One region of the Sodalis sp. RH19 genome, then DNA from elsewhere that is predicted to be linked to it. Evidence: predicted binding sites of a transcription regulator. Region 1 holds the regulator's gene; each other region holds the start of a gene.
The links. Region 1 encodes PhoB, which activates phosphate uptake and scavenging genes when phosphate is short. Its sites were predicted from a motif close to CTGTCATAAAACTGNCNNAT; they were not measured.
Positions count from the first base shown of each region.

Region 2: a site for PhoB is predicted at 4,708-4,727, ahead of pstS (phosphate ABC transporter substrate-binding protein PstS). Genes of this name have one in related genera too.
Region 3: a site for PhoB is predicted at 1,063-1,082, ahead of phoA (alkaline phosphatase). Genes of this name have one in related genera too.
Region 4: a site for PhoB is predicted at 4,162-4,181, ahead of ugpB (sn-glycerol-3-phosphate ABC transporter substrate-binding protein UgpB). Genes of this name have one in related genera too.

Region 1 is NZ_CP178734.1:3,240,709-3,246,583, forward strand. Features, by position in the region: gene ACL2XF_RS14735 (PstS family phosphate ABC transporter substrate-binding protein) at 1-195, opposite strand, end outside; gene phoR (phosphate regulon sensor histidine kinase PhoR) at 192-1,529, opposite strand; gene phoB (phosphate response regulator transcription factor PhoB) at 1,554-2,243, opposite strand; gene sbcD (exonuclease subunit SbcD) at 2,455-3,768, shown strand; gene ACL2XF_RS14755 (AAA family ATPase) at 3,765-5,875, shown strand, end outside.
Region 2 is NZ_CP178734.1:4,582,476-4,588,350, reverse strand. Features, by position in the region: gene yieH (6-phosphogluconate phosphatase) at 1-30, shown strand, start outside; gene phoU (phosphate signaling complex protein PhoU) at 44-808, opposite strand; gene pstB (phosphate ABC transporter ATP-binding protein PstB) at 823-1,599, opposite strand; gene pstA (phosphate ABC transporter permease PstA) at 1,644-2,537, opposite strand; gene pstC (phosphate ABC transporter permease PstC) at 2,537-3,496, opposite strand; gene pstS (phosphate ABC transporter substrate-binding protein PstS) at 3,559-4,599, opposite strand; gene ACL2XF_RS20625 (anaerobic sulfatase maturase) at 4,756-5,875, opposite strand, start outside.
Region 3 is NZ_CP178734.1:3,807,998-3,813,872, forward strand. Features, by position in the region: gene clsB (cardiolipin synthase ClsB) at 1-104, opposite strand, end outside; gene ACL2XF_RS17305 (endonuclease/exonuclease/phosphatase family protein) at 107-868, opposite strand; gene phoA (alkaline phosphatase) at 1,155-2,591, shown strand; gene ACL2XF_RS17315 (DNA alkylation repair protein) at 2,788-3,882, shown strand; gene ACL2XF_RS17320 (GNAT family N-acetyltransferase) at 3,879-4,361, opposite strand; gene ACL2XF_RS17325 (SDR family oxidoreductase) at 4,442-5,191, opposite strand; gene ACL2XF_RS17330 (winged helix-turn-helix transcriptional regulator) at 5,290-5,694, shown strand; gene umuC (translesion error-prone DNA polymerase V subunit UmuC) at 5,665-5,875, opposite strand, start outside.
Region 4 is NZ_CP178734.1:4,870,214-4,876,088, forward strand. Features, by position in the region: gene ACL2XF_RS21915 (high-affinity branched-chain amino acid ABC transporter permease LivM) at 1-1,163, shown strand, start outside; gene livG (high-affinity branched-chain amino acid ABC transporter ATP-binding protein LivG) at 1,160-1,939, shown strand; gene livF (high-affinity branched-chain amino acid ABC transporter ATP-binding protein LivF) at 1,939-2,658, shown strand; gene ugpB (sn-glycerol-3-phosphate ABC transporter substrate-binding protein UgpB) at 4,256-5,575, shown strand; gene ugpA (sn-glycerol-3-phosphate ABC transporter permease UgpA) at 5,641-5,875, shown strand, end outside.

The DNA of each region.
Region 1 (5,875 bases):
GCCCGCCTGGATCTGCACGCCGACATCCGGATAGTCATGCCTGAAATCCGCCGCCCACAGGGCCATCATATTCGCCAGCGTATCGGAACCGCTGCTGGTGAGGCTACCCGACAGCACCGACAGCGGCCGCGCCGCCGCCGGCAGGGTCAACAGCAGGCAGAGCAGCCAGCCCAGGGTTTTTACTGCTTTTATCATCGGGATTTGACACGTGAAGGAGAAGTGGGGTTATTTTCGGCCAGGACGGGGAGGACAATCAACCGGTTGGGCAAGGTAAAAAAGAAGCGGGTACCCGCGCCCGGCTCGCTGATAACATCAAGATGGGCGTCATGATTGCCGAGCGCGTGCTTAACGATGGCAAGCCCAAGGCCGCTGCCGCCGGTCTGGCGCGAACGGGCTTTGTCAACCCGGTAAAAACGCTCGGTCAGGCGCGGTAAATGCTCTGGGGCGATGCCCGGCCCGTTATCGCTGACCTGAAACTGCGCGCCCTCAGCGGTACGCTGCCAGCACACCTCGATGCGGGTGCCCGGCGGCGTATGGATGACCGCATTGTATATCAGGTTCGACATCGCGCTGCGCAGCTGATCCTCATTGCCGCGCACCAGCAACTGTTCATTAACCCGGAACACGATCTCATGCCGTTCCTGGCTGAGCGCCCCGGCGCTTTGCTGCAGGCGCTTGAGAATGGCCGGAATATCGACGCGTTCATTGACCTCGCCCTGGGGCGCGGCCTCGATACGGGATAACACCAGCAACTGCTTGACCAGGCGCTCCATGCGCTGCGTCTGATCCTGCATAGTGTGGATGGCCTTGGCGCGCATGGCTTCATCCATATCCTGGTCGTTCATCATTTCCAGATATCCCTGCAACACCGTCAGCGGCGTACGCAGTTCATGGCTGGCATTGGCGAAAAAGTTGCGCCTGGCGCCTTCCAGCTGGCGCATCTGGGTCACGTCGCGGGCCACCATTAACAGCTGGTCGTCGGTATAGGGCATCACGCGGAATTCAACGTAACGTTGCTTATTGAGCAGCAGGGTCAAGGGGCGCTCGAACGACTGGCCCTGGATATAGCTGTTGAATTCGGGATAGCGCAGCAGGTTAAGGATATGCTGGCCGTTGTCTTCCGGCCAGCGAAACCCGAGCAGCTGCTGCGCCAGGCCGTTGCACCAGAAAATATGGCCGTCGTCGGTCAACATCACCAGCGCATCAGGCAAGGTTTCCGCGCCGCTGCGAAAGCGTTTGAACAATGTCGCCAGTTCACGCCGCCGCCGCCGGTGGCGCAACTGCATCTGATGCAGGCCATAGAACAGCGGTTCCCAGCTTCCCCGCCCTTCCGGCGGCGTATGCCGGAGATCGACCCATAACCAGCGGGACAGCCGCAGTTGGTAATAATAGTTGCGCACCAGCGCGGCCAGCAGCGCCGCCACCAACAGCCAGGCCAGGTGGCCGACAAAAAGCGACAACAGCAGGGCCGGCAGGCAAAACAGCCCCAGTTCCAGCAAAATCTTACGCCAGGATAAACGTTCCAGCACCGGCAGAGCTCCCCTTATACCGCGCTAATAGCGCGCGGAAAAACGATAGCCGGTGCCGCGGACCGTCTGCACCATCCGATCGTGACCGCCGGTTTCCAGCGCTTTGCGCAGGCGGCGAATATGCACATCAACCGTCCGGTCCTCAACATACACATTAGTGCCCCAGACATGATTTAACAACTGTTCCCGGCTATATACCCGCTCGGGATGGGTCATGAAAAAGTGCAGCAGTTTAAATTCGGTCGGTCCCATCTCCAGGGCCAGTTCGTTGGAGGTTACCCGGTGCGACGACGGATCCAGGCTTAAGCCCTGCAGCTCAATCTTATCTTCCACCGCCATCGGCGAAATACGGCGCATCACCGCCTTGATCCTGGCCAGCAGCTCCTTGGGCGAGAACGGTTTGGTGATATAATCATCGGCGCCCACTTCCAGCCCCCGCACCCGGTCTTCCTCCTCGCCGCGCGCGGTCAGCATCATGACCGGAATATCGCGGGTCAATACCTCGCGTTTCATATGTTTGATAAATTGAATTCCCGAACCGCCTGGCAACATCCAGTCGAGCAATACCAGATCCGGATAAGGCTCCGCCATACGGCTGACCGCCGTGCCGTAGTCTTCGGCTTCGATGGGCTGGAAGCCATTCTGTTCAAGTACGAAGCACACCATTTCACGAATCGGCGCTTCGTCTTCCACGACTAATATGCGTTTTGCCATTTTTTCCTGCCATTAATCTCTGCGGTTAACGTGCCCGGGCATTATGCGTCACTTTTATGACAGATTTATTAAAATCAGCCCATCGTGCCAGAAGCATAGCGGATGGCGGTTTTTTTTCGTCCCGGGTTGCCAAATTAACAGCTTTACGTCGGCATCGCCCGGGGTAAGGTTTATACTCTCGCCCTGACTTTTACACTCTGGCTGGAGCGTCATGCGGATCATTCACACTTCTGACTGGCATCTGGGTCAGTCGTTTTTCACCAAAAACCGCGCCCGGGAGCACCGCGCCTTCCTGCAATGGCTGGTGGCGCAGGTGGCAGAACGGGATATCGACGCGGTGATCGTGGCCGGCGATATCTTTGATACCGGCACCCCGCCCAGCTATGCCCGCGAACTGTTCAACCGTTTCGTGGTGGCGTTGCAGCCGACCGGTTGCCAGCTGATCATACTGGCGGGCAATCATGACGCGGTGGCGACATTGAACGAATCCCGGGCGCTGCTGGCCTGCATGCATACCCGGGTTATCGCCGGCGGCGGGTTCGGCGCCCGGGACGATGACGACAACGCCGACGGCGACCGCGAAGACAGCGGCGGGCAACCGGTTTTTGTACTTAACGATCGTAGTGGAAAGCCGGGGGCGATACTGTGCGCCATCCCCTTTTTACGCCCGCGGGATGTGCTGACCAGCCGCGCCGGAGAATCGGGGGATGATAAACAGCGGGCGCTGATGGACGCCATCGCCGCACATTACCAGGCGCTATATGACCGGGCGCTGGCCCTGCGCGCCAAGTTGCCCGGCCGGTTGCCGATTATCGCCACCGGACACCTGACCACGGTGGGCGCCGCCACCACCGATTCGGTACGCGATATTTATATCGGCAGCCTGGACGCGTTTCCCGCCCAGCTGTTTCCGCCGGCGGATTATATCGCCCTCGGCCATATCCACCGCCCGCAGTGCGTGGGCGGACAGCAGCATATCCGCTATTGCGGTTCGCCCATCGCCTTGAGTTTTGATGAAACCGGGCAGCCCAAGCAGATCAATATAGTCAGTTTCGACGCCGGGGGCGTGGCGGACATTTCCCCGGTTTTGATCCCGGAGACCCAGGCCCTGCGCCTGATAAAAGGCGACCTGGCGGACATCGAGGCGCAGTTGCGCTCGTTTAGCGATTACCCGGGGCCCTCGCCCGTCTGGCTGGATATCGAGGTGGTGACAGACGCCTGGCTGAATGATATCCAGCAGCGTATCCAGCAGTTGGCGGCCGATTTGCCGGTGGAAATCGTGCTGTTGCGCCGTAACCGCGAGCAGCGGCTGTCGGCACTGGCGCGCCGGCAACGGGAAACGCTGGTCGAACTGAGCGCCGGGGACGTGTTTGAGCGGCGCCTGGCGCTGATCCCCTCCCCCGCGCCGGAGAACCTGGACGCCATACGCTTGCTCTATCGCCAGGTAACGGCGGACATACAGCAAGGCGCCGCGGCGGAAAACCCGCCGGCGCCGGATGCCGCAACCAAAGGAGACGCCCGGTGAAAATCCTGACGCTGCGGCTGAAAAACATCAATGCGCTCAGGGGCGAGTGGAAAATTGATTTTACCGCCGACCCCTTCGACCGCGCCAGCCTGTTTGCCATTACCGGTCCCACCGGCGCCGGCAAGACCACTATTCTTGACGCCATCTGCCTGGCGCTGTATCACCGCACGCCCCGCCTGGACGCCTTGCCCGGCCAGGAATTGATGACCCGGCTTACCGCCGAATCGCTGGCGGAAGTCGAGTTTTCGGTCAAGGGCGTGGGCTATCGCGCCTTCTGGAGCCAGCGCCGGGCGAAAAACAGCCCGCAGGGCAAACTGCAAAACGCCAGGGTTGAACTGGCGCGTTTGGCCGACGGCGCCATCCTGGCGGATAAAATCAGCGATAAGCTGCGCCTGACCACCGAACTGACCGGCCTGGATTTCGCGCGTTTTACCAAATCGGTGCTGCTGGCGCAGGGGGATTTCGCCGCATTTTTAAACGCCGATGCGAAAAATCGCGCCGAACTGCTGGAGGAACTGACCGGCACCGATATCTACGGCCGCATTTCCGCTGAAATTTTCGAACGCCATAAAACGGTGCGCGGGGAACTGGAGGCACTGCGTACGCGCGCCGCCGCCATCGAACTATTGAGCGAACCCCAACTGCGGGAACTTGACGCCGAGCTGGATAGCCTGCGCCTGGAGCAGGCCCGGCTGAACGCCGAACAATCGCAGTCGCAACGGCATCACGCCTGGCTGGAGCGGCAGCGCCAGTTGACCGGCGCCCTGGCGCAGGCACAGGCCCAGCGCCAGGCCGCGCAGGCGGCGGCGCAGGAAGCACAGGCGCCGCTGGCGCGACTGGCGCGCGGCGAACCGGCGGAATCCCTGCGCCCCCTGCTCGACGATCGGCAACGCAGCGCCGTGGACCTGGAACGGGCTGAGCAGGAGCTCGCCCGCGCCTGCGCGGTGGAGCTGCAAAGCCAGCAGGCGCTGCAACCGCTGCGCGAGCAGGCGGATGCCGCCCGCTCGCGCTGGGAGCAGCACGCCCGGCATCAGTTGGCGCAACAGCAGTTGATAAACGACCATCTCGTGCCGCTGGACCAGAAAATCGCCGGGCTGGAACAACAGGCCGCGCAACAGGAGGAACAGCGGTTAGCCCAAACGGAACAGCAGCGGAAACGACAGGCGCTGCAGGCGCTGAAACAACAACAACATCAGGAGGCCGGGCAACAGGCGCAGCTTGTCGCCCGCTATCTGCTTGAGCATGCCGTCTGCCGGCAATGGGGCGGGCAGCTCCCCCTCTGGCGCGAGCTGTTTGCCCGCCGCCGGCGCGAACAGCGCGACATCGACGAACTGGCCCGGCAAGACGCGCAAATCATGCGGGAACTTGAACAACTCGATATTGCGCGCCAGAAGGAACTCAGCGCGTCGCAGGCCTGCCGGCAGCGGGTAATGACCTTCACGGCGCAGCTGGCGGAACGTCAGGGCCTGCACGATGAGCAGGAATCCCGGTTCCCGTTGGCCGCGCTGCGCGCCGACTGGCAGCACAGCCAGCAGCAGCGCGGCCGGCGCGCCCTGATGTCGTCCCTGCTGCCGCAAATGGAGCGTGTAAGCCGCGATCTGGCGGCCAACCGCACGCGGGAAGATCAACTGCGGCGCGACTGCGACGTTATTACCGCCGCGCTGGCGGCGCTGCGGCGCGCCGAGGCGGATAAGTCCGCCCTGCTGGACGAGATGACCGCGCGCCATCGCCTGGAAATGCATATCGTCTCGCTCGGAGAACTGCGCGGAGCGTTGCGACCGGGGGATCCCTGCCCCCTATGCGGCGCCACCGAGCATCCCGGCATCGCCCTATACCAGGACCTGCAGCCGCAACACACCGATCGGCGGCGGCAGGAACTGCTGCCGGAGGTGGAGCGGCTTAAGGCCGAAGTGGTGGCGGCGTTTACCCGTCTCGAGATGCTGCAGCAGGAGCAGCGCCAGGCGACGGCGCAACAGGTACGCCTGCAAGAGGAACTGGCGTTGCTGGACGACGCCTGGCGACAGGCCGCCGCCGGGCTGGATCTGGCGCCCGGCGAACACGCCGCCGCCTGGCTGGCTGAGCAGGACGCGCATGAGCAGGCATTGGC
Region 2 (5,875 bases), 1.3 Mb from region 1:
TTGACCGGCGCACCGGAAGTATTGGTATGATCGGCCAGGATTATTATTCCTTCGGCGGACTGGCCTCGCCGCCGGCATCCGCGGCCTTATCTTTACCCGTGCCCGTCAGCAGCGTTTCCAGCGCGTCGCCGCCCACATGGCGGAAGTCCTGTCCCTTAACAAAATAGAAAATATATTCGCAGATATTCTGGCAGCGATCGCCGATACGCTCGATGGAGCGGGCGCAAAACAGCGCCGTCAGCACGCTGGGAATAGTGCGGGGATCTTCCATCATATAGGTCATCAGCTGACGGACGATACCCTCGTATTCCTGGTCGACTTTTTTATCCTCGCGATAAATCCGGATCGCCTCATCCAAATCCATGCGCGCAAAGGCGTCCAGCACGTCATGAAGCATCTGCACCGTATGGCGTCCAAGCGACTCCAGGCTGACCAGCATCTGCAAATGCTGCTGGGAGTATTTTTCCAGCGCGGTACGGCAGATTTTATCCGCGCCGTCGCCGATACGCTCCAGTTCGGATATGGTTTTGATGATCGATATCACCAGGCGTAAATCGCTGGCGGTAGGCTGGCGCTTGGCAATAATACGCACACAGGCCTCATCAATGGCCACCTCCATCGCATTCACCTTGACGTCCCCGGCGATGACCCGTTTGGCCAATTCTTCATCCTGGCTGTGCATCGCGCTGATGGCGTCGGTAAGCTGTTGCTCCACCAGGCCGCCCATCGCCATCACCTGGGTGCGTATGTGTTCCAGTTCGGCGTTAAACTGGCCGGAAATATGCTTATTGAGATTCAGGTTTTCCATGATATATCCCGTTATTAACCATAGCGGCCAGTAATATAATCTTCGGTTTGTTTGTTCTTCGGTGCGGTGAAAATGCTATCCGTATCGTTGAATTCAATTAACTCGCCGAGATACATAAATGCCGTGTGATCGGAGCAACGCGCCGCCTGCTGCATATTATGCGTCACTATCACCACGGTATAATCCGCTTTCAATTCTGAAATCAGCTCTTCGATACGTCCGGTCGAGATCGGATCCAGGGCTGAACAGGGCTCATCGAGCAACAGCACATCGGGGCGAATGGCAATGCCGCGCGCGATACATAAACGCTGCTGCTGGCCGCCGGACAGGCTATAACCGCTCTGGTGCAATTTGTCCTTGGTTTCGTTCCACAGCGCCGCTTTGGTCAGCGACCACTGCACGCGCTCCTCCATCTCGCTGCGCGACAGTTTCTCAAACAGGCGCACGCCGAACGCGATATTGTCATAAATAGACATCGGAAAGGGGGTCGGCTTCTGGAACACCATGCCGACCCGGGCGCGCAGCAGGGAAACATCGCGCTTATCGGTGAGGATATTGTCCCCGTCCAGCAGGATCTCCCCTTCGGCGCGCTGCTCCGGATAAAGCTGGTACATTTTATTAAAGCAACGCAACAGCGTGGATTTACCGCAGCCGGACGGGCCGATAAAAGCCGTCACCTGGTTACGGGCAATGTCCAGGCTGATATTTTTCAGCGCATGAAATTTACCGTAATAAAAATTCAGATCGCGAACCTGTACTTTGCTGTCGTTGGCGTTGTTGATCCCGCTCATGCAACACTCTCTCTTTCGATCAAAGACGCGTCGGCGCCTGACGCTTAATAGGTTTTTTTGGCGAAAATAATCCGCGCGATAATGTTCAGCAACAGCACGCACAGGGTAATCAGCAGCACGCCGGCCCAGGCCAGCTGTTGCCATTCGGCAAACGGGCTCATGGCGAATTTGAAAATCGTCACCGGCAGGTTGGCGATGGGCTGCATGAGATCGGTACTCCAGAACTGGTTGGAGAGCGAGGTAAACAGCAGCGGCGCCGTTTCGCCGGCAATGCGCGCCACCGCCAGCAATACGCCGGTGATGATGCCGGAAACCGAGGCCTTAAGCGTGATGGCGGAAATCATTTTCCATTTCGGCGTACCCAACGCATAGGCAGCCTCACGCAGCGTATCGGGCACCAGCCGCATCATGTTTTCCGTGGTACGGATAACAATCGGCACCTGCAGCAGCGCCAGGGCGATCACCCCGGCCCAGCCGGAGAAATGCTCCATTTTCGCCACCACCAGCGTATAGACAAACAAACCGATAACGATGGACGGCGCGGACAGCAGGATATCGTTAATAAAACGGATCACTTCCGCCAGCGCGGACTTACGCCCGTATTCCGCCAGGTAAATCCCCGCCATGATGCCCAGGGGCGTGCCGAAAACAGTGGCCCAGAGAATCAGCAATCCGCTGCCGGCCAGGGCATTGGCCAGCCCTCCGCCGGCGGTATTGGGCGGCGGCGTCATTTCGGTAAACAACGCCAGCGACATACCGTCAAAACCCCGGCTTACCGTGGTCAGCAAGATCCAGCATAACCAGAACAGGCCGAAGGCCATGGTGATCATGGATAATAACAGCGCCAGACGGTTCTTCTGCCGCCGCCAGGACTGCATTTTACGCCGCGCTTCCATTTGTGGCGCGGTATGGGTCATTTGGTGCTCGACGGTCGCCATTATTTGACCCCCTCGTTTTTCGCCAGGCGCATTATCATGAATTTGGAGCAGGCCAGCACGATAAAGGTAATCACAAACAGGATTAACCCCAGCTCCATCAGCGCGGCGGTATGCAGACCCGCCTGGGCTTCGGCGAACTCATTGGCCAGCGCCGAGGTAATGCTGTTGCCCGGGCTAAACAGGGAAATGCTGTCCAGCTGGTTGGTATTGCCGATGATAAAGGTCACCGCCATGGTTTCGCCCAGCGCCCGTCCCAGGCCCAGCATCACGCCGCCGATCACGCCGTTTTTGGTGAAGGGCAGCACGATACGCCAGATCACTTCCCAGGTGGTGCAGCCGATACCGTAGGCCGACTCCTTCATCAACACCGGCGTTTGCTCAAACACATCGCGCATCACGGCGGCAATATACGGGATGATCATGATAGCCAGGATAATACCGGCGGCCAGGATGCCGATACCAAACGCCGGCCCCGAAAACAGGACGCCGATAAAAGGGATGGTCGACATCACATCGCCCAGGGGCTGTTGAAAATACTGGGCGAACAGGGGAGCAAAAACAAACAACCCCCACATGCCGTAGACAATGCTTGGGATGGCCGCCAACAGCTCAATGGCGACGCCAAGGGGACGCTTCAACCAGTTGGGGGCAAGCTCGGTAAGGAACAGGGCGATGCCGAAGCTGACCGGAACGGCAATCAGCAACGCGATAAAAGAGGTCACCAGGGTGCCGTAGATAGGAACCAGCGCGCCGAATTTTTCACCGGGCGGATCCCACTCCTTGGTCCACAGGAACGCGAAGCCGAACTTTTCCATGCTCGGCCACGAAGCGACAATCAGCGAAACGATAATTCCGCCCAACATCAATAAGGTAATCAATGCGGCCAACCTGACCAACGTACCGAATATCAGGTCGCCTTGTTTACCGGGGGCATGCCGTGCCGGCGTATTGTCAGCCATAGAGTACTCTTTTTGTTGGTTCGTAATCCCTTCCCGTAAGGGAAGGGACGAAACACAAGGACTTAGTAGAGCGCTTTACCGTTACTGTCTTTGATATTGGCCTTCCAGGCGGCGCGGATCTGTTCGACCACGTCCTTTGGCAAGGTGGCGTAGTCAAGGGCGTTAGCCTGGTCGGCACCCTTGTTGTAGGCCCAATCGAAGAATTTCAGGGTTTCGCGGCCCTGCTCAGGCTTGGTTTGGGTAGTATGCAACATAATAAACGTGGTGGAGGTGATCGGCCAGGCATTGTTGCCCTTCTGGTTAGTCAGATCCTGGGCAAAAGATTGCTGCCAGTTGACGCCTTTCGCCGCCGCGCTGAAGTTATCCTGCGTCGGCATTACCGGCTTGCCGTCGGCGGAAATCAGCTTGGTGTAGGCCAGGTTGTTCTGCTTAGCGTAGGCGTACTCCACATAACCGATGGAACCCGGCAAACGCTGGACAAAGGCGGCGATGCCGTCATTGCCCTTGCCGCCCAGTCCGACCGGCCAGTTAACCGTGGAACCGGCGCCGATTTTTTCTTTCCAGGTCGCATTCACCTTGGACAGATAGCTGGTGAAGACAAACGACGTGCCGGAACCATCGGCGCGGCGTACCACGGCGATATTCTGATCAGGCAGCTTCAGGCCCGGGTTCAGCTTGGTGATGGCCGGGTCGTTCCATTTTTTGATGTTGCCCAGGTAAATTTCACCCAGGGTATGGCCGTCCAGGGTCAGTTCGCCGCTTTTGATTCCCGGTACGTTGATGGCCAGCACCACGCCGCCAATCACGGTCGGAAATTGGAATAAACCTTCTTTCTTCAGGTCGCCATCGCTTAAAGGAGCATCGGACGCGCCGAAATCAACGGTATTGGCGATAATCTGTTTAATGCCGCCGGAAGAACCGATGCCCTGGTAGTTAACCTTTACGCCGGTTTCTTTTTGATAGGTATCAGCCCATTTAGCATAAACCGGGGCGGGGAATGTGCCGCCGGCACCTGTCAGGTTGGCGGCAGCGAACGAAGAAATACTCGCCAGGGCGAACGTAGCTGCTACAACACTGGCAACGGTGGTATGCATCAGTCTCATAATCCCTCCTGTGGGATATTTAAAATCGGCCCATGGCCGTTTTCTTCAATTATTATAATTGCTGCAGGAGGGAAAATAGGACAATTAGGTTACAGATACATGTCGGTAATATGACATTTTTATGACACCGGGATGGGTACCTATTTTAATGGCATATTAGCCTTTTTTTTCAATCCCCGCCTCCGCAATCCGATCAATATCGCGCATAATGCCGGCGGCCGGCCGATGGTGCGCCAGTTCGCCGGCCATATACGCCATATAGGGCGCGATATGGGAAAAAATAGCTTTATAGCCGGGGCAAAGATGATTATGCCACTGGCCCCCGATGCGGTGAATACGGTGCTTAGGACAGCCGCCGTGACAGGCAAACCGATAGTCGCATGACAAACACGGCGTCGCCACATTGGCTTTTAGCTGGCCGAACTGGCGCTGTTTTTTCCCACCGGCCATGGCGGCCAGGTTCCCTGTCATCAGATTGCCCAGTCTATGCTCAGGGTAGACGAAATGATCGCAGCTATAGATATCGCCGTTCTGCTCGACGACCAGGCCCTGGCCGCAGGTGGGCTGCATCACGCACAGGCTTGGCATCACGCCGCACCAGGCGGCCAGCGCATTATCGAATAGCTGCACAAACACCGTGCCGACATCATGCCGTACCCAGTAGTCAAACAGGGTATTGATAAACGTGCCGTAGGCTTCGCCGCTCACCGACCATGGCGTCAGCGTTTTATCCGCCGTCGACCGGGGATAAATCAATTCCCCCCGCGCGGCTCCGGACAACCTTTGTTCCACGGCCGGGATAAATTGCACATACTGCGCGCCCAGCTCTTGCGTGATAAAAAGATATATTTCCAGCGGCGCCTGGGCGGTTTTATCGTTCACCACGCTCAATACGTTGTAATCTATATGATATTCCTTAAATATCCGGATGGCGTTGATCACGCTGTCAAATACCGGCCGGCCGCTGGCGGTATGGCGATAATGATTATGCAGCCTGGCGGTGCCGTCCACGGAAATACCCAGCAGGAAATGATTATCGGCAAGAAAACGGCCCCATTGATCGTTTATCAATACGCCGTTGGTTTGCATGCTGTTGGTAATCCTTTTTCCCCGTGCGTAACGCTGCTGATAGCGCAGCGCGGCGGCATAAAAGTCAATTCCGGCCAGGGTCGGCTCGCCGCCCTGCCAGGCAAACATGACCTCGTCGCCAGCGCTGGCGTCAATATACTGCTTAATAAATTCCCTGAGCACATCGTCGGCCATATGCTTCGACGCC
Region 3 (5,875 bases), 570 kb from region 1:
ACCTCTTTCCTGGCCTGGCCGATGCGCTCGTACAGGGCCGGGAAAAACGCTTCGCCGTTTTCCAGCAGCTTGATGCGATTGCCGTCGCGCCACTCCATATTCATATTCATAAATGGATCTCCACGGCGAGGGGAGCATGGTCGGATAAATGCGACCAGGGTTGGTTGGCCAGGGAGGTCGGCTCGCTGATGCGGGCGTTCCTGACATAAATACGGTCCAGGCGCAGCAGGGGAAAGCGGGCGGGGAAAGTACGGGCCGGTCGGCCGCGCGCCTGGGTAAAGACCTCCACCAGGCCGGCTTCGCGCCGCAAAAGCGTATTGGCGCGCTGGCGCCAGTCGTTGAAATCACCGGCCACCACCAGCGGCGCATCCGCCGGCAGCGTGGCGATATGCCTGCTCATGCGCAGCATCTGCTCGCGGCGATGCGCTTCCTTCAGCCCCAGGTGCACGCAAATCATATGCAGCTCCAGCTCACGGCCGGGCACCTGCAGCACGCAGTGCAGCATGCCGCGCTTCTCCGTGCCGTCGATGGACACGTCCAGATTGCTTTGGCGGGTGATGGGGAAACGGGAAAGCAGCGCATTGCCGTGATCGCCGTCGGGATAGACCGCGTTGCGCCCGTAGGCGAAATCGGCCCACATGGTGTCGGCCAGAAATTCGTACTGCGGCACCACCGGCCAGTTATCGAAGCGTTGCGAATGCTTTTCGTGCGTGCCCAGGACTTCCTGGAGGAACACGATATCGGGCGCCACGGTACGCACCGCTTCGCGCAGTTCCGGCAGGATAAAACGCCGGTTAAAGGCGGCAAAGCCCTTATGGGTATTGATGGTCAGCACCTTAAAGGAAAATCCCTGCTCCACTTGCGGCATGCCCGGTACATCCTTATTTTGATGATAATCCGTTCGCAGCATGATCTCGAACCCCTGCAAAATTAAGCGGCAAAAACCCACTCCCCGATATAGCGCGGGTAGAATAGGTGAGAAGTCATTATTAGTTAATGTGCTTACTATCTTAGCTGCTGCCGGACAACCTCGCCAAGTTTGACCGCGGCGGTTATCTCCGGGTGTCATAAAAATGACATCCGGGTTACGTAGACTTACACAATAATAAATTCAGACATACCCTTCTTCTCGTCCGGCAACAGGAGCCTTCTTTATGCCGCATCCGCACCAACCCGTACTTTCCCTCGTCCTGACCCTCGCCCTGGCGGGCGGCAACGGCCTGCTGGCGCGCAGCGTATCGGCCGCCGGCGCGGACAGCCTGCGCGCGGCGCAGGGGGATATTACCCAGCCCGGCGGCGCACGCCGCCTGCAGGCCGATCAGACCGAGGCGCTGAAGGCGGCGCTGAACAACCAGCAGGCAAAAAACGTCATCCTGCTGATTGGTGACGGCATGGGGGACTCGGAAATCACCGCCGCGCGCAACTACGCGCTGGGCGCGGGCAACGCGTTCCCCGGGATCGACGCGCTGCCGCTGACCGGTCAATACACCCATTACGCGCTGGACAAGACCACCCATAAACCCGGCTACGTCACCGACTCGGCGGCGTCGGCCACCGCGTGGTCCACCGGGGTGAAAACCTATAACGGCGCGCTGGGAGTCGATGTGTTCGGCAAGGATCATATGACCATCCTGGAACTGGCCAAGGCGGCCGGTAAAGCCACCGGCAACGTGTCCACCGCCGAACTGGAGGACGCCACCCCGGCGGCGCTGGTGGCCCACGTCAGCTCCCGCAAATGCTACGGCCCGGAAGTGACCAGTAAAGATTGCCCCACCCAGGCGCTGGAAAACCAGGGGCGCGGCTCCATTGCCGAACAGCTGCTGGCGGCCCGCGCCGACGTGACGCTGGGCGGCGGCGCCAAAACCTTTGGCGAAACCGCCAAGGCCGGGGAGTGGCAGGGTAAAACCCTGCGGGAACAAGCCGTGGCGCGCGGCTATCAGTTGGTGAGCGACCTGGACGGCCTGAACGGCGTAGCCCTGGCCAACCAGGACAAACCCTTGCTGGGCCTGTTTGCCGAGGGCAATATGCCGGTGCGCTGGCAGGGCCCGAAAGCCGTCTATCACGGCAATATCGATAAGCCGCCGGTTACCTGTAGCGATAATCCCAAACGCGGCGCCGGGGTGCCTACCCTGGCGGCCATGACGCAAAAAGCCATCGATCTGCTGAAAACCCATCCCAACGGCTTTTTCCTGCAGGTTGAAGGCGCATCCATTGATAAACAGGACCATGCCGCCAACCCGTGCGGCCAGTTCGGCGAGACGGTGGACCTGGATGAAGCGGTGCAAAAGGCGCTGGAATTCGCCCGCGCCGACGGCCATACGCTGGTGGTGGTCACCGCCGATCACGCCCACTCCAGCCAGATTATCGAAGCGGACGCCAAGGCCCCCGGCCTGACCCAGGCGCTGACCACGAAAGACGGCGCGGTGATGGCCATCAGCTACGGCAATTCTGAAGACCCCGAATCCCAGGGACATACCGGCACCCAGCTGCGTATCGCCGCCTTCGGTCCCTATGCGGGCAACGTGGCCGGCCTGACCGACCAGACGGATTTGTTCTATACCATGCGCGATGCGCTGGGCATTAAACAATAATTACCGCCAGGGACCCCTCCCGCCTTTACCGCCGTGCCGGCGGTAAAGGCGGGAATGGACCAGGGTATCGCGCCATGGCGTATCATCCCTTGTCATTTCCTGTCGCCGGGAAGGATTTTCCGCACGGTGAGACTTGCCTAAACCCGTCATTTTCTTTAGCCTGCGAACTGGCTCCGCTCCCATAAGATCAGGTGACATGTCAGAGCAAAGCGCGCCCGCGCTGAAGGAAATCTTTAACCACGCCCGGCTGCGCGATATCGCGGCGCACACCGCCGCCGTCCACCCCGGTTTTGACGGCGCCCGCTTCCTGGCGGCCACCGGCGACGGACTGGACCAATTATCGCTGATGGCGCGCCTGCGGCGGGTAAGCGTCTGCCTGCACGACGGCCTGCCGGCGGACTATGGGCAGGCGCTGGCGATTTTACGCCGGCTGGCGCCGCGGTTGGACAATCGCTTTGTCACCCTGGTATTGCCGGAGTATGTGGCGATGTACGGGCTGGATGAGTACGATCTGTCGATGGAGGCCCTGCGCTTTTTTACCCCGTTCGGCTCCTCGGAATTCGCGGTGCGCCCCTACCTGCGCCAGGATCTGTCCCGCGGGCTGGCGCTGATGGAACGCTGGTCGCGCGACGATGACGAGCACGTCCGCCGGCTGGCCAGCGAAGGCAGCCGGCCGCGCCTGCCCTGGTCGTTCCGCCTGGAGGCGCTGCGGGCCGACCCGTCGCCGGTGAAACCCATTCTCGACAACCTGCGCGCCGATCCCAGCCTGTACGTACGCAAATCCGTGGCGAATCATCTCAACGATATCACCAAGGATCATCCCGAGTGGGTCATGGACCTGCTGGAGGGATGGGAATTGCATCATCCCCCCACCGCCTGGATCGTCCGTCACGCGTTGCGCAGCCTGATCAAACAGGGGGACCGGCGGGCGCTGGGGCTTATCGGCGCAGGCGAAGCGGCGCAGGTCAGCCTGGAGGAGATGCGCGTGAGTCCCGGGGAAATCCGGCTGGGGGACAAGGTGACCGTGGCGTTCCGGCTGCGCTCGACCTCGCCCCTGCCCCAGCGGCTGGTAATTGATTACGCCATCCACTATGTGAAAAAATCCGGCGGCACATCGGCCAAAGTGTTCAAACTGAAAACCCTGACGCTGGCGCCGCATGCAAGCGTTGAGATTAGCCGCAGCCAGTCCATCCGCAACTTTACCACCCGCATGCACTATGCCGGCAGACATGCCGTCGAGGTCTTTATCAACGGCGAATGCCTGGCGCGGGGCGCGTTTTTTATTGTCTAGCGTGACAGGGGTTTCACCATATTCACCCCGGTAACGTGGAAACCGCAGGCATCATACAGCGCACGGGCGCCGGGATTATCGGCCGCCACCCTTAGCCCCAGTTCGGTCACGCCCTGGGCGCGCAACCGCTGATCCAGCTGCGCCAGCGCGCTGCGTCCGAGCCCGCGGCGGCGCCAGGCGGGCAGGATGCAGAAATCGGAGATATAGGCCGCCTCGTCTTTGCACGTGATCCATAAATACCCCGCCACCGGCGGTACGCCTTGCCGGTCCGCCGCGTCGCCGGCCTCGATGCAGTACAGCTGGTTATCCGGCGTCGCCACCCCCTGCGGTAAATACCCGTCAATGCTGGCGATGGCGTTGATCCTGCCCTGCCCGATATCGTAACCGTGGTTGGCGCTCAGGTCCCGGGCGTATTCCCCGATAAAAAAATGGCGATAATCGGGGTATTCCCCGGCGGTCATATTCCTCAGATGAATCATAGCGCTACCCGTTATCATAACGTGCTTATCCACGCCGGCGCCCCTAATGCAAAGCCAGGGCTTATCCGGCCACCGGCACATCATAAGCCGCTGACGCCACCGTCGACAATCAATTCACTGCCGACGACAAACGCCGATTCATCGGACGCCAGATAGACCGCCGCCTTGGCCAGCTCCAGCGGCGTGCCCAGCCTGCCGAGCGGCACCAGTTGCTTGATTTGCGCCAGCAGGGCCGCATAGGCCGCCCCGTCCAGGCCCAGTTTTTCCAGCGCCGGGGTTTGCGTCGGGCCGGGGCTTAAGCTGTTGACCCGGATGCCGCGCGCCAGCAGTTCCCCCGACAAGGTCCGGGAGAGCGACAGCAATCCGGCTTTGCTGGCGGCATACGGGCCGCTTTGCGGCAGGCCGATATGCGCGCTGACCGAACCGCATAAAATCACCGAGGCCGGTGCATGCAGCAGCGGCAGCAGTGACTGCACCAGAAAAAACGGCCCCTTCAGATTGGTCGCCATCAGGCGATCCCAACCGGCTTCATCCCATTCCTCCAGCGGACGGTGGGTCACGTCGGCGGCATTGATCAGCAGTACATCCAGCCGGGGCCACAGGGCAGAAAGCGTTTGCGCCAGGAGCGGCTGGGCGGCTATATCGCCCGCGTCGCTTTGCAGGCATACCACCCGTTCGCCCAGATCCCCGGCGGCGCGCGCCAGCGCATCGGCGTTGCGTCCGGTGATGGCGACGGTGGCGCCCTCGGCCAGGAACTGACGGGCGGTTTCCAGCCCGATACCGCTGGTGCCGCCGGTGATCAAGGCAAATTTATCGGCTAAACGAGGCATTTTTATCTCTCTGACAGGTGAAAAATGCCATTATTTATAAGATAGTATTAAAATGATAGTAGGTACCAATAGGATACTAAAGAGGCGAGTGGGATGAAATGACGACCCGAACGATTGCGCAACCGAAAAAAATATTACCGCCGCCGGCGATAACGCCCTGCCCGATGCTTACCTTTGTCGAGCTGGTGGCCGGCAAATGGGCCATTCCCATCCTCTACCGGCTGATCGTTATCGACGCCCCGGTGCGTTTTGGCGAACTGCAGCGCGGGGTCTACCCCATCACGCAAAAGGAGCTGACGCGTCAGCTGCGCGCGTTTGAAACCAAGGGCCTGGTGCGGCGTACCGCGTTCGCCGAAATCCCGCCCCGGGTTGAATATCAGGTCACCGCCCTGGGTAAGACGCTGAAGGCGCCGCTACAGTCCCTGGCCGCGTGGGTCGACGCGCACCAGGAGGATTTACAGGCCGGCGCCGGCCTAGAGCGCCGCGCGGGGCAGATCGCTTAGCCGGGAGGTATAGGCCGGCGACAACATGTCGCGTTTCATTTGCCAGTCCCGGCGGATGCCCTGGCCGGCAAACCAGATTTGCCCCCGGCCCGAGCGGTTGACCTTATCCAGGGTCGCCATCAGCGCCTCGGCGTTAACGTGCGGCTTATACCGGTCGAACAGGCCGAGCTGCGCCACGCCC
Region 4 (5,875 bases), 1.6 Mb from region 1:
TGCATAACGCCGGTGCGGTACGCTGGTATTGGATCGGTGCCGGCTGCGCGGTGGTGTTCGTGTTCCAGCTATTGCGGCCGGTTTTCCAGCATAGCCTGAAAAAAATCAGCGGGCCGTCCTGGGTATTGCCGAGCTTTGACGGCTCCACGCCGCGCCAGAAATGGCTCGCGCTGGTGATGATCCTGGCCGCCATCGCCTGGCCGTTCCTGGTATCGCGCGGCACGGTGGATATCGCCACCCTGACGCTTATCTATGTGATGCTGGGCCTGGGGTTGAACGTGGTGGTGGGATTATCCGGCCTGCTGGTACTGGGCTATGGCGGATTCTATGCCATCGGCGCCTATACCTACGCGTTGCTGAATCATTACTGCGGCCTGGGTTTTTGGGAAAGCCTGCCCCTGGCGGGGCTGGTCGCCGCCGGTTTTGGCCTGTTGCTGGGTTTTCCTGTGCTGCGCCTGCGCGGCGATTATCTGGCCATCGTTACCCTGGGATTTGGCGAGATTGTCCGCATCCTGCTGCTTAACAATACCGAGATAACCGGCGGGCCGAACGGGATCAGCCAGATCCCGAAACCCACCTTTTTTGGCCTGGAGTTTAACCGCAGCCCGCGCGACGGCGGTTGGGACACCTTCCATAACTTTTTTGGCCTGACCTACGACCCCAGCGACCGGATTATCTTTTTATATATGGTGGCGCTGCTGTTGGTGATTTTAACCTTGTTTGTGATAAACCGTCTGCTGCGCATGCCGCTGGGCCGGGCCTGGGAGGCGCTGCGCGAGGATGAAATCGCCTGTCGTTCGCTGGGCCTGAGCCCGACCCGTATCAAACTGACCGCCTTTACCATCAGCGCGGCGTTCGCCGGTTTTGCCGGGACGCTGTTTGCCGCGCGCCAGGGTTTTGTCAGCCCGGAGTCGTTTACCTTCGTCGAATCCGCCTTTGTGCTGGCCATTGTGGTGTTGGGCGGTATGGGGTCGCAGTTCGCGGTGATCCTGGCGGCCATCCTGCTGGTGGTGTCCCGCGAGCTGATGCGTGACCTGAACCAGTACAGCATGCTGCTGCTGGGCGCGTTGATGGTGCTGATGATGATCTGGCGACCGCAGGGCCTGTTGCCGATGAAACGTCCGCAGATGAAAATGAAGACCGGTAAAGGAGCGCAGGCATGACGTCCACGGCATTGCAGCCCCTGTTATCCGTTAAGGCGTTGACCATGCGTTTTGGCGGTCTGCTGGCGGTTAACCAGGTTGAACTGGAATTATTCCCCGGCGAAATCGTGTCGCTGATCGGACCCAACGGCGCCGGTAAAACGACGGTGTTTAACTGCCTGACCGGGTTTTATCGTCCCACCGGCGGCACTATCATGCTGCGCGATCAGCATCTGGAAGGGCTTCCGGGCCAAACCATCGCCCGTATGGGGGTGGTGCGTACCTTCCAGCATGTGCGCTTATTCCGGGAAATGACGGTAATCGAAAACCTGCTGGTGGCGCAGCATCAGCATCTTAAAAGCGGCGTATTTGCCGGCTTGCTGAAAACCCGCGCCTTCCGCCAGGCGGAAGCCGAGGCGCAGGATTATGCCGGCGCCTGGCTTGACCGCGTGGGTTTACTGGAGTTGGCTAACCGTCAGGCGGGTAACCTGGCGTATGGCCAGCAGCGCCGGCTGGAGATTGCCCGGTGCATGGTGACGCGCCCGTCGCTGCTGATGCTTGATGAACCGGCCGCCGGCCTGAACCCGAACGAGACCGCCGAGCTGAACCTGCTGATTGCCGAACTGCGGTCACAGCATAATGTATCGGTGTTATTGATTGAGCATGATATGAAGTTGGTGATGGGTATTTCCGATCGCATTTATGTGGTTAACCAGGGCATGCCGTTGGCAAAGGGTACGCCCGCCGAGATTCGCAGTAACCCGGACGTGATTCGGGCCTATTTGGGAGAGGCCTGATGACTCAGGATACCGCTATGCTGTCATTGCACCGGGTGTCGGCGCATTACGGTAAAATCCAGGCGTTGCATGAGGTGAGCCTGCATATTAATCCGGGCGAGATCGTGACGCTTATCGGCGCCAACGGCGCCGGCAAAACCACGTTGTTGGGTACGCTGTGTGGTGATCCGCGCGCCTCCAAGGGCCGGATTATGTTTGAGGGCGGCGATATTACCGATTGGCCGACGGCGCGGATCATGCGTGCCTCGATTGCCATCGTGCCGGAAGGGCGGCGGGTGTTTTCGCGGATGACGGTGGAAGAGAACCTGGCGATGGGGGGGTTCTTTGCCGACCGTCCGCAGTATCAGCAGCGGATTAAGCGGGTGTTCGAGCTTTTCCCGCGTTTGTATGAGCGTCGTGTGCAGCGCGCGGGCACCATGTCCGGGGGCGAGCAGCAGATGCTGGCCATTGGGCGGGCGTTGATGAGCCAGCCGCGATTGCTGCTGCTGGATGAGCCTTCGCTGGGACTGGCGCCGATTATTATCCAGCAGATATTCGATACCATCGAGCAGTTGCGTCAGGAGGGGATGACCATTTTCCTGGTGGAGCAGAATGCGAACCAGGCGCTGAAACTGGCTGACCGCGGCTATGTGTTGGAAAACGGCCATGTGGTGCTGGAGGATAGCGGCGAGGCGTTGCTGGCGAACGAGGCGGTGCGCAGCGCTTATCTGGGCGGGTGAGGTTATGTTGCCGCGGCGAGGGTTTGGCTGATGCTTGCGGGGAGGTTTATGTTGCCGCGGCGAGGGTTTGGCCTGATGCTTGCGGGGAGATTTATGTTACCGCGGTGAGGGTTTGGCTGACGCTTGCGGGGAGGTTTATGTTGCCGCGGCGAGGGTTTGGCTGATGCTTGCGGGTGAGGTTTATGTTGCCGCGGCGAGGGCTTGGCTGATGCTTGCGGGGAGGTTTATGTTGCCGCGGCTGGGGTTTCGCTGACACTTGCGGGTGAGGTTTATGTTGCCGCGGCGAGGGCTTCGCTTGCCATGCGTTCGGCTATTTTATGTCGTGCCGGGTGCCGGCAAGCGACAAGGAGGCCGTACCGCGACGGCCTCCTTGACCTCCGCGCGTCCGGCAGATCGTGCGCCGCTGCGCGGTGCCCGGCATCACCCATCCCGGCTTGTGGACCGCCCGGCATGCGCTCCCGGCGCAGCCCGGGCTTTCGCCGCTCCCGGCGGCTCATCCAGCCGTGACGTGCGCCGCCGGCGCACTCTATGCCGGCACCACGTCAACACCATCGCCTGCCAGCAAAACAGCGTTTTGGGGTCCTTAGCGGTATGCGCTTACCGGGAAAGGTCTCAGTATTCGTTTTGCGCTAATGTTTACAGGCTGATGGCTAATGGCTGAAAGCGTAATGCTTAATGTTAAAACTCAAAACTCAAAACTCAAAACTCAAAATTGAATGATGAATGTCATATGTCATAACTGCATAACTACATAACTGCATAACTGCATAACTGCATAACTGCATAACTGCATAACTGCATGACTGCATGACTGCATGACTGATAAGTCTCTTTCGGTATGCCTGCTTTTCGCTATGTCAGCGGCATTCCAGACCCGTTGCATTCTGTAATGGTTAACCGTATCCCGGCGCCAGACCTTATCCCAAGCATCAGCGCCGCTGTTGTTTCATAATATGCGGTGCGAACAGCGACATGGGGACCGGCATAAAGCGCGCTGACGGCGCCTGTGACCCCGGCATGAGCCGCCGGGAGCGGCGAAAGGCCCGGTAGCGCCGGGAGCGCATACCGGGCCGGTGCATCACGGGGGCATGGGCGGCGGAAGGCATCGCGCAGCGACGCGCGACCTGCCGGGCGCGCGGAGGTCAAGGAGGCCGTCGCGGTACGGCCTCTTTGTCGCTTGCCGGCACCCGGCATTCCATATAACCGCCGAACGCACGGCAAGCGAAACCTTCTCCGAAACGACATAAACCTCCCCGCCTCCCGCCTCCCGCCGTCAGTCGCCAGCAGCCAGCAGATTCATTGTGATGCTTGCCGGCCCGCCTGTAAGCTCAAAGCGCAGCGGGCCTGCCGTGCCGTGGTGCGCTCCGGTGAACTGAGACTGCCCCTTCGCCCCCATCGGCAGGCTTTCCCGCTGGGAATTAAGGGCGTTAAGCCGACTCGCCGGTTAATTCTGACACCGTCAGGCCCGCCTGGCGACGCGCTGGGCGAAGAATTCGCCGCGCGCTGTCACCCCGCTGTCATAAGGGTGTTATTTTTCTGTCATTTCAGCATGTCATGTTACAGGCCGATGAACTTTTCCGGCATTCAGGAGCATGGCATGTTGAAGCACTCAATTCGTATCGCCGCCTTAAGCGTGGCGTTGACGCTGGCCGTGAGCACCAGCGCCCAGGCAGTGACCGAAATTCCTTTCTGGCATTCAATGGATAGTGTGCTGGGCACCGAGGTGGATTCCCTGGCCGCGCGCTTTAATCAGACGCATCCTGATTATCATGTCGTGCCGGTGTACAAGGGGAATTACGAGCAGGGTCTGACGGCGGGCATCGCGGCATTCCGTACCGGCACCGCGCCGGCGATTTTGCAGGTGTATGAAGTCGGCACCGCCACCATGATGGCCAGCAAGGCCTATAAGCCGGTGTACCAGGTGTTTGAACAGGCCGGCATCAAGAATGATGAGTCGGCGTTTGTGCCCACCGTTTCCGGCTACTACAGCGACAGTAAGACCGGGCATCTGCTGTCCCAACCCTTCAACAGCTCGACCCCGGTATTGTATTACAACAAGGACGCCTTTAAAAAAGCCGGACTGGATCCGGAACATGCCCCGCAAACCTGGCAGGAACTGGCCGCGGCGGCCGCTAAACTGCGCGCCAGCGGTATGGCATGCGGTTATGCCAGCGGCTGGCAGGGTTGGATCCAAATCGAGAACTTCAGCGCCTGGCATGGCCTGCCGGTGGCGACCAAGGATAACGGCTTTGCCGGCAACGACGCGGAGCTGATTTTTAATAAGCCCGAGCAGGTGAAACATATCCAATTGCTGTCGGACATGAACAAGAAAGGGGATTTCAGCTATTTCGGCCGTAAGGACGAGTCCACCGAGAAGTTTTACAACGGCTCATGCGGCATGACCACCGCCTCGTCAGGCTCCCTGGCCGCGATTCGCCAGTATGCCAAGTTTAATTACGGCGTGGGTATGATGCCGTATGACGCCGACGTGAAGAACGCGCCGCAAAACGCCATTATCGGCGGCGCCAGCCTGTGGGTGATGAGCGGTAAGGATGACGCGACCTATAAAGGGGTGGCGGAGTTCCTGCAGTTCCTTGCCCAGCCTGATATCGCCGCCGAGTGGCATCAGAAAACCGGTTACCTGCCCATCACCACCGCCGCGTATGAGCTGACCCGATCCCAGGGTTTTTATGACAAAAACCCCGGCGCCGATATCGCCACCCGCCAGATGCTGAATAAACCGCCGTTGCCGTTCACCAAAGGCATGCGGTTGGGCAATATGCAGCAAATCCGCACCGTGGTGGACGAAGAGCTGGAACGCGTCTGGACCGGCAAGGCCACGCCTCAGGAGGCCCTGGACAGCGCGGTTAAACGCGGCAACCAGTTGCTGCGCCGGTTTGAACAATCGCTGAAGTAAACCTCAGTTGGCGACCCGCCGCGCCGTGCGGCGGGTACATTTTTGCATTGCGGGTTGGGTTGTTTATGGCTATCGCGCCCCATCGCGGATTCAAACAACGCTGGCTGGCCTATCTTCTGGTGCTGCCGCAGTTGGTGATTACCGCGATTTTTTTTCTTTGGCCGGCGGGGACCGCGCTGTGGTATTCGGTGCAGCGGGTGGACCCGTTCGGAATAGAGAATACCTTTGTCGGCCTGGATAATTTTGTCCAGCTGACACAGGATGAATATTATCTGGATTCCCTGGTCACGACGCTTATCT